DNA from 4 places in the Ornithinibacillus xuwenensis genome. Region 1 is predicted to be linked to each of the others. Evidence: riboswitches for the same ligand, from Rfam matches in the RefSeq annotation. Region 1 holds a riboswitch; each other region holds the start of a gene.
What was found. Region 1 has a riboswitch for S-adenosylmethionine ahead of ABC228_RS13780 (iron-containing alcohol dehydrogenase family protein). Riboswitches for the same ligand answer to the same signal wherever they lie in the genome.
Positions count from the first base shown of each region.

Region 2: linked by a shared signal. The riboswitch ahead of metK (methionine adenosyltransferase) and the one ahead of ABC228_RS13780 (iron-containing alcohol dehydrogenase family protein) in region 1 are both predicted to bind S-adenosylmethionine.
Region 3: linked by a shared signal. The riboswitch ahead of ABC228_RS14470 (methionine ABC transporter ATP-binding protein) and the one ahead of ABC228_RS13780 (iron-containing alcohol dehydrogenase family protein) in region 1 are both predicted to bind S-adenosylmethionine.
Region 4: linked by a shared signal. The riboswitch ahead of ABC228_RS08395 (PLP-dependent aspartate aminotransferase family protein) and the one ahead of ABC228_RS13780 (iron-containing alcohol dehydrogenase family protein) in region 1 are both predicted to bind S-adenosylmethionine.

Region 1 is NZ_JBDIML010000004.1:213,317-215,521, forward strand. It holds gene ABC228_RS13775 (carbon-nitrogen family hydrolase) at 1-344, opposite strand, end outside; gene ABC228_RS13780 (iron-containing alcohol dehydrogenase family protein) at 355-1,431, opposite strand; SAM riboswitch class I at 1,509-1,610, opposite strand; gene ABC228_RS13785 (pyridoxal phosphate-dependent aminotransferase) at 1,771-2,205, shown strand, end outside.
Region 2 is NZ_JBDIML010000005.1:5,615-7,819, reverse strand. It holds gene pckA (phosphoenolpyruvate carboxykinase (ATP)) at 1-848, opposite strand, end outside; SAM riboswitch class I at 1,063-1,170, shown strand; gene metK (methionine adenosyltransferase) at 1,289-2,205, shown strand, end outside.
Region 3 is NZ_JBDIML010000005.1:75,181-77,385, reverse strand. It holds gene gcvH (glycine cleavage system protein GcvH) at 1-41, shown strand, start outside; gene ABC228_RS14480 (toprim domain-containing protein) at 180-533, shown strand; gene ABC228_RS14475 (thioredoxin family protein) at 553-867, shown strand; SAM riboswitch class I at 948-1,060, shown strand; gene ABC228_RS14470 (methionine ABC transporter ATP-binding protein) at 1,158-2,180, shown strand; gene ABC228_RS14465 (methionine ABC transporter permease) at 2,173-2,205, shown strand, end outside.
Region 4 is NZ_JBDIML010000002.1:515,176-517,380, reverse strand. It holds gene rarD (EamA family transporter RarD) at 1-704, shown strand, start outside; SAM riboswitch class I at 773-890, shown strand; gene ABC228_RS08395 (PLP-dependent aspartate aminotransferase family protein) at 987-2,205, shown strand, end outside.

The sequences.
Region 1 (2,205 bases):
AGATGTGCTTTACTGTATTCCTTAATCAGCTTACCCGCTTGGTTCACAACGAGTAAGGTATTGCTAAACTGATTATTTACATTCTTAGCAATAGAGCCGCCAACAATGTTGGTGTTGTATGTTAACGCAAGGTTGGAGAGGAAGTCAATAGAGTTGTGTCCATCTTTGTCAGCAATTTCATCTAAGCGGGTCAAATCATAGCCTGTTGTCCATAGCTCAGGCAGTACAACCACATCAGGCTTCGTATGTTCGAAGCTAGTAAATAGCTCCTTCAGATGCTCATAATTAGCTTTAGGATCGCCAAAACTAATATCCATTTGTATAAGGGAAACGTTTAATCCCATCCTATCTCTCCTATCTAGGTTTAAGGTTTTCAATCTTGTAAATGGCTTTTTCAACTATAGTACGGTCAGAAATGCCCATTAAATGGATAGACTCGCCAGGTTTAGTTGCTCCATGGGCAATAATGCTGATAGCCTCTGCTTTATTTTCTAGTATACCTAATTCTGCTAGTGAAATGGGGAGTTCTAGTTCTTTATAATACGGCAAAAGGAATGAAATTTCATCTAGTCTATCCTCTATTGCTAGTTGTACTAACACGCCGAAAGCAACCTTATCACCATGAAGATAATCATGTGTTTCATTTACATAGGTGAGGCCATTATGAATGGAATGAGCGCCAGAAATTCTCCCGTAATGATCACCGAAGCTACCAACCATACCGCCAGCCATGATAATGGTTTCGACCACTTGTAAAAATTCGGGTGTAATCACTTGTGAGGACAAGGCTGTTATTGCATTTTTCCCTTCTCGTAACAGCACATCTCGACATAATCCTGCAGCATGTAATGCAATCTCTAAAGGTATGGGCTTGGATTCTAGATGACGAGTTAAGACGTCAGCCTCATACCATTTTGCAATCGTATCACCAATACCGGCACGTAGATAGTCTACTGGTGATTGGACGATTATTCTAGGCTCTACTAACACCATATAGGTGCTTTGGTTGAAGACAGTGTATTCTAAGAAATTTCCATCGTTATCGTAGAACACACTTAAAGGTGTCCAAGCAGCACAATTTGATGCTAAGGTTGGAACTAGGATAACAGGTAGATGTAGGGTATCGCCGGTGGCTTTCGCAATATCTAATACTTTCCCTCCACCAACTCCAATAATGACATCTGTATCTACAACCGAAGCTTCATCACGAACTCTTGCCACTTCCTGATGTGTACAATCCCCATGATACTGTACGTACGTGGCTGGTTCTTCTAAGTGAATAAAGGGCTTTGCCGCTTGCCAAGAAGCTTCTCCATGAATGATAGCAGGACGTTGAAAGTGATGCTTGTTTAACAAGCTTGGTAAATCGTCAAGTACTCCTTCATAGCAAAGATATAAATTTGGTGCGCCTTTTACACGAATGACATCCATCCTAATCCCCCTCTTGATATCGTAAAAAACCTCTCTTCCAGGAGAGGAAGAGAGGTTGATTTGTCTTTTTGCTCCTCCTCTTATCTTGCAATGGATCTTGCAGGATTTAGCACCGTGTTGCGTAGCAACCGGTTGCCGGGCTTCATAGGGCCATTCCCTCCGCCTTCTCGTGATAAGAGTAATTTATTCATTGTATATTCTATGTTTGAAATGCATTATCCCACCGCTTTTTCATTCTGTCAACAATTCTAAATTTAAAAAAACTCTTTACAAGTTAGAATTTAATGACTATAGTTAGTAACTAGAATTTTACAGACCTGTTTAGGAGCGTGGTAAGAAATGCATCAATTTAAACAATCTGAATTGCTAACAAGATTACCAGAGCAGTTCTTTGCTAAACTCGTTCAAAAGGTTCAAATGCTAGCGAATGAAGGACATGATATTATAAATCTTGGTCAAGGAAATCCGGACTTACCAACACCGAAGCATATTGTTGAGGAGTTGAAAACGGCAGCCGATAACTCACAATATCATAAGTATTCGCCTTTTCGTGGACAACAATTTCTGAAGGATGCAATCGCTGAATTTTATAAACGTGAATACCAAGTGGAAATTGATCCAAATACAGAGGTTGCTATTTTATTCGGTGCCAAAACAGGTTTAGTAGAGATTAGTCAGTGCTTACTAAATGCGGGAGATCTTGCGCTCGTTCCAGATCCTGGTTATCCCGACTATATGTCTGGCATTGCAATGGCAAATGCTGAGACAGCTTAT
Region 2 (2,205 bases), on a different contig from region 1:
GGCTCTTTCTCTTCTGATAAATTAATACATTTAGCATAGCAGCCGCCCTCTATATTAAATACACCTCTAGAACTCCATGCATGCTCGTCATCACCAACTAGCCGGCGATATGGATCTGCTGATAAGGTGGTTTTACCCGTACCTGATAGTCCAAAAAATAATGCTACATCTCCTTCATTTCCAACGTTTGCTGAGCAATGCATGGAAAGAATGTTTTGTTCAGGTAATAAGTAGTTCATAATCGAGAATATGGATTTCTTAATTTCTCCAGCGTATTCTGTACCACCAATTAATATTACTTTATGTTTAAATGAAACAAGTATGAAGGCTTCTGAATTTGTCCCATCGATACTTGGTTCTGCCTTAAACGAAGGAGCAGAAATTACTGTAAATGATGGTTGATGAGCTGTTAACTCTTCTTCAGTAGGACGAATAAATAATTGTCGGGCAAATAAATTATGCCAAGCAAACTCATTGATAACTTGAATTGGTAATCGGTAGTTTTTATCAGCACCAGCGAAACCATTAAAAACAAAGACCTCATCTTTTTCCTTTAAGTGAGCGATAACTTTTGCATATAATTTTTCAAATACTGCTTCATCGATTGGTTGGTTTACATTTCCCCAATCAACTTTATCTTCGGATATAGAATCTCTGATAATAAATTTGTCCTTTGGAGAACGACCAGTATATTTTCCGGTTGTCGCAAGAACAGCTCCGGTATCAGTTAAAGTTCCTTCTTTTCTCGATAGAATTTTCTCAACTAAACTAGCAACAGATAAATTGTTTTGAATATTTTGTTGTGATAAAAGCTCTTCTAATAATGAAGTTTTCATTACCGTATTCATTATAATTACCTTCCTTTATGATGGAATATTTAGGAAAGACTTCCTTTCCATAACAAAAGCATCTGAAATCTTCCATTAGTATAACACATTTAAAATAATGGTGTATACTAATTATTATTTTTTATTTTATTATCTTTTTTACTATATGTGACAGCGATAATATGAGTTGACATTGGACAATTAATTCGGTTAACCTAAACTATGAGCGGATACTCTCTTATTCAGAGTCGGCGGAGGGACAGACCCAATGAAGCCCGGCAACCATCACACCATGTGAAAAGGTGCTAACCTGATGCAAGGAAAATTCCTTGAACAATAAGAGCGAAAGGCTGAAAACCCCTTTCCTCAGGAACGAAGGAAAGGCTTTTTTTTGTTGATTGGGATATAATACTGATAGATATGGAGTTCCGTACCACTATATAAAGGGAGGATTTAGCCTAATGGCTAAAAATCGACGATTATTTACTTCGGAGTCAGTAACAGAAGGGCATCCGGACAAAATTTGCGACCAAATTTCCGATGCAATTTTAGATGAAATCTTATCAAAGGATCCAGCAGCACGTGTTGCTTGTGAAACAACTGTAACAACAGGACTGGTATTAGTTGCTGGTGAAATCACCACGTCAACTTATGTTGATATTCCTGCAGTTGTGAGACAGACCATAAAGGACATTGGGTATACCCGTGCAAAATATGGCTTTGATGCTGATACTTGTGCAGTTTTAACAGCAATTGATGAACAATCACCGGATATTGCTGGTGGGGTGAATCAAGCATTAGAAGCCCGTCAAGGAAAATTGACCGAGGGAGAGATTGATGCGATTGGTGCTGGTGACCAAGGCTTGATGTTTGGATTTGCTTGTAATGAAACAAAAGAGTTAATGCCTTTACCAATATCATTAGCACATAAACTTTCGAAGCGATTGGCAGATGTAAGAAAAGATGAAACACTTGCATATCTTCGCCCAGATGGAAAAACACAGGTTACGATTGAATATGACGAACAGGATCAACCAGTTCGTGTGGATACGATTGTAATCTCAACCCAGCATCATCAAGATATAACATTAGAACAAATTGAGAAAGACTTATTGGAACATGTGATAAAACCAGTTGTTCCTACAAACCTATTGGATGAAGAGACAAAGTATTTTATTAATCCAACAGGTCGATTTGTGATAGGTGGCCCACAAGGCGATGCTGGTTTAACCGGTAGAAAAATCATTGTGGATACCTATGGTGGATATGCTCGTCATGGTGGGGGTGCATTCAGTGGTAAGGATGCAACTAAAGTAGACCGTTCAGCTGCGTATGCGGCCCGTTACGTTGCGAAAAACATTGTAGCAGCAAAACTAGC
Region 3 (2,205 bases), on a different contig from region 1:
TTTCACCAGAAGCATATAAAAATCTTATTGAGCAAGACTAACAAATATCATGAAAGCTGGCTTTAACCTTTTCAGGATTAAAGTCAGCTTTATTTGCAGATGAGAATGTATAGCTATGCTAAAAACGGGCAATCTCTTCCTTCGGCCGCCTATTTTCTAACCACTGAGGGGGATCTATCATGAAACATCTTAATGATCGAGTGATAATAGTTGAAGGATTAACAGATAAAAAACAACTAGAGAAGGTTATTGACGATCAAGTTACCATTATTTGTACTAATGGAACGTTCGATGTGGAGCGTTTTGATGAATTGCTAGAGTCCTATCAATTGGATGAAAAAGACGTTTATATTTTAGTGGACGAGGATCATTCTGGAATGAAGCTCCGTAAACAGCTTGCATTAGAGCTTCCTCATGCTGAACACATTTATGTGAGTAGTGAATATCGTGAGGTAGCAGCAACTCCGGAACGTATTTTAGCAATGCTGCTACTTGGGAAGCAAATTGCTGTTAACCCTCTCTATTTAGTTTAGCTTACAAGTAGGTGATTTTTTGCAAGAAGTTACAACGGATACATTACAAGAGCGAGAATATTTAATCTATATATACACACCATTTTGTGGCACTTGTCAGGTGGCTAAGACAATGCTTGATAAGATAGAATCGGTACATAAACAGGATATTTTTTATAGGATGAATGCATCCCTGTATCCTGATTTTATGCGAGATAATAAGATTGAAAGTGTCCCGTGTCTCCTCATCAAAAAGGAGAATAAAGTTCAGGAGAAGGTATATGCATTTCACTCGATACCAAATATTTATCGTTATCTATTTAACTATCAACCTGAATTGTTTAACGAAAAATAATAAATAATTTATAGAATGGTATTGACACAAAAAGTGCACGATGCTATAGTTAGTTTTATCAAAAATCGAATAATGATTAACTCTTATCCAGAGCGGTGGAGGGAAAGGCCCTATGATACCGCGGCAACCTTCAAACTTTTAGTTTGAAAAAGGTGCCAAGTCCTACAAAGCATTTTGCTTTGAAAGATGAGAGAACGTGAAGATATAATTTATTACGTCTTTCTGTTCTCTTACAGAAAGGCGTTTTTTTATTGGTTTTTGTACACATTATAGGTAGAGGAGGGATGTTTGTGATATCGATAGAAGGACTTTCGAAAGTATTTCGGCTTAAGCAAAAAAATATTACTGCTGTAGATGACATGAGCTTAACCATACATGATGGCGATATATTTGGGGTAATTGGTTATAGTGGAGCTGGAAAGAGTACATTTATTAGGCTATTGAATCGGTTAGAAGAACCGACGAATGGTAAAATAACGATCCATGGCGAAGAGATAACAGCCATGAGTAAAAAAAAACTTCGAATTGCTAGGCAAGATATAGGAATGATTTTCCAGCATTTTAATTTACTTTGGTCTAGGACGGTAAGTGAAAATATTGCTTTTCCACTTGAAATCGCAGGCGTACCGATGGAAGAAAGAAAGAAACGGGTTAGTGAATTAGTTGATTTAGTTGGGTTAAAAGGAAGAGAGAATGCTTATCCTGCCCAGCTTAGCGGAGGTCAGAAGCAACGAGTTGGTATTGCGAGGGCTTTGGCGAATAATCCGAAGGTACTATTGTGTGACGAAGCAACCTCTGCTCTAGACCCAGAAACCACGGATTCCATATTAGATTTACTCGTCGATATCAACGAACGATTAGGCTTGACTATTATTCTCATTACACATGAAATGCATGTAATTCGAAAAATTTGTAATCGTGTTGCGGTTATGGAGAACGGAAAAGTTGTCGAGCAAGGTGAAGTATTAGATGTTTTCTTAAAACCGAATAAGCCTGTTACGAGAAAATTCGTTGAGCAAGTAATGGGAGATCCTGATGGTGATCATAATCAGTTATTAGAGGTTTATTCAAGTGGTCTGGTAGTTCGATTACATTTTGTTGGTGAGTCTGCAAACCAAGCACTAATCAGTAAGATTTCTAGGGAGTTTCAAATAGAAGTCAATATCTTACAAGGAAAGATTACACAAACCAAGCTTGGAGCTTATGGTACGTTGATTGTTCAAATCAACGGTGAGCCTAATGAAATAAACAATACCATTGGCTTTATTAAAGAAGAAACCTCAGTTGAAGTGGAGGTTTTGACACATGCTTAAGGAATTATTTCCAAATGTCGTTTTG
Region 4 (2,205 bases), on a different contig from region 1:
TTCTGAAGAATAAAAAGAAATTAATCAGTATTACACTTGCTTCGATTGTTATAAGCTTAAATTGGTTAACCTACATTTGGGCAGTAAATAGTGACCATGTCATTCAAGCAAGTCTTGGCTACTACATCAACCCTTTGGTCAGTATTTTATTAGCGATTATTGTATTAAAGGAAAAGCTCACGAAAAGCCAAACCATTTCCGTCGTCTTAGCAGGTATTGCAGTTTTTTACCTGACGATTAGCTATGGCGTATTTCCCTGGGTATCATTACTGTTAGCAGTCTCATTTGCACTATATGGTTTGTTTAAAAAAGTAGTAGATATCCCCGCCATGTACGGTTTAACAATCGAAACCATGATTATCACGCCCGTAGCACTAGTTTATGTATTGCTGTTACCAGAGGGGACTTTTTCGTTCCAACAGATTACTTCTTTTGAAAGCCTTATGTTAATTGGTGCGGGAATTGTTACTGCAGTCCCATTATTAATGTTTGCCAGTGGAGCGAAAAGAATTCCATTGGCGATGGTTGGGTTCCTACAATATATTGCGCCAACATTAATGCTTATTATTGGTGTATTTCTGTATCACGAGACCTTCTCGACTGAACATATGGTATCGTTTGGATTGATATGGTTAGCACTTCTTATTTATTTGGGATCTGTATATCGGTTCCCCGTTCGAAAAATGAAAACACATGAAAAATAATTTTTAAAAATATATTGACATGTAATTTGAACATAGCTAATATAATACTCAATAAATGAATAGTTAGTCTCTTATCAAGAGCGGTGGAGGGAATAGGCCCTATGAAGCCCGGCAACCTTAGGTGAAAGTTTTACTTTCCTTAAAAGGTGCTAAATCCTACAGGTCACAAGATCTGGAAGATAAGAGGAGGAACGGTTACATATACGCACCCTCTTCTTAGGAAGAGGGTTTTTTATTTCCCCCTCTCCCTCCAGTCTAAAACTAGTTAAGGAGGAATTTTTGATGACCAATTTTTATGTTGATCAACCCGAAACAATTTTACTTCACGGCGGACAGGTGCCTGATCCAACTACTGGTTCAAGAGCTGTACCTATCTACCAAACCACGTCCTATGTTTTCCGAGACACCGAGCATGCACAGAATTTATTTGGACTAAAAGAACCCGGTAATATTTATTCGCGGATTATGAATCCAACTGTTGATGCCTTTGAGCAGCGGGTTACACTTCTTGAGGATGGTGTAGCAGCAGTTGCAACTTCATCTGGTATGGCCGCAATTACGCTAGCGATTTTAAATATTGCTGGTGTTGGCGACGAAATTATTGCTGATAGTAATCTGTATGGTGGCACGTATAATCTTTTTGCCAAAACCTTACCAAAATACGGTATTAATGTCCTATTCGTAGATGGTACCAAGCCAGAGGAGATTAAAGATGCCATTTCCGATAAAACAAAAGCAGTATTTGGGGAAATTATTACAAATCCCAGCTTAAATGTATTTGATGTCGAGCAAGTCGCTTCCATCTGTCATGAGGCACATGTTCCGCTTATTATTGATAATACCTTTGGTACACCATTACTGTCGAAGCCGCTAACATGGGGAGCAGATGTTGTTGTACATTCTGCAACGAAATGGATTGGCGGCCATGGTACATCTATTGGTGGGATTGTCGTAGATGGTGGACGATTTGATTGGAATCATGAACGCTTCCCAGAATTTACAGAACCGGATGAAAGCTATCATGGGTTACGCTATGCTGATGTCGGTCCTGCAGCATACGCTACCAAGCTCCGCGTTCAGCTTTTACGTGATATCGGTGCTTGCTTAAGTCCACAAAATGCTTTCTTATTACTACAAGGCTTAGAAACATTACATTTACGAATCGAACGCCATACTGAAAATGCGAAGCTTGTTGCAGATTATCTACAGGACCACCCTGCCGTAGAATGGGTTAATTACCCGGGTCTTGAGAGTCACCCTTCTCATGAGCTTGCAAAAAAATACTTAAATGGTGGTTTTGGCTCCATGATAACGTTTGGGATTACTGGTGGAAGGGAAGCTGGTAGAAAAGTTATTGACTCAATTAAGCTGTGGTCACATGTAGCAAATGTTGGCGATGCGAAATCTCTGATTATACATCCTGCATCTACCACACATCAACAACTAGGTTCAGAGGACCTGAAAAAAAGCGGTGTGACAGAAGAACTGATACGGCTTTCTG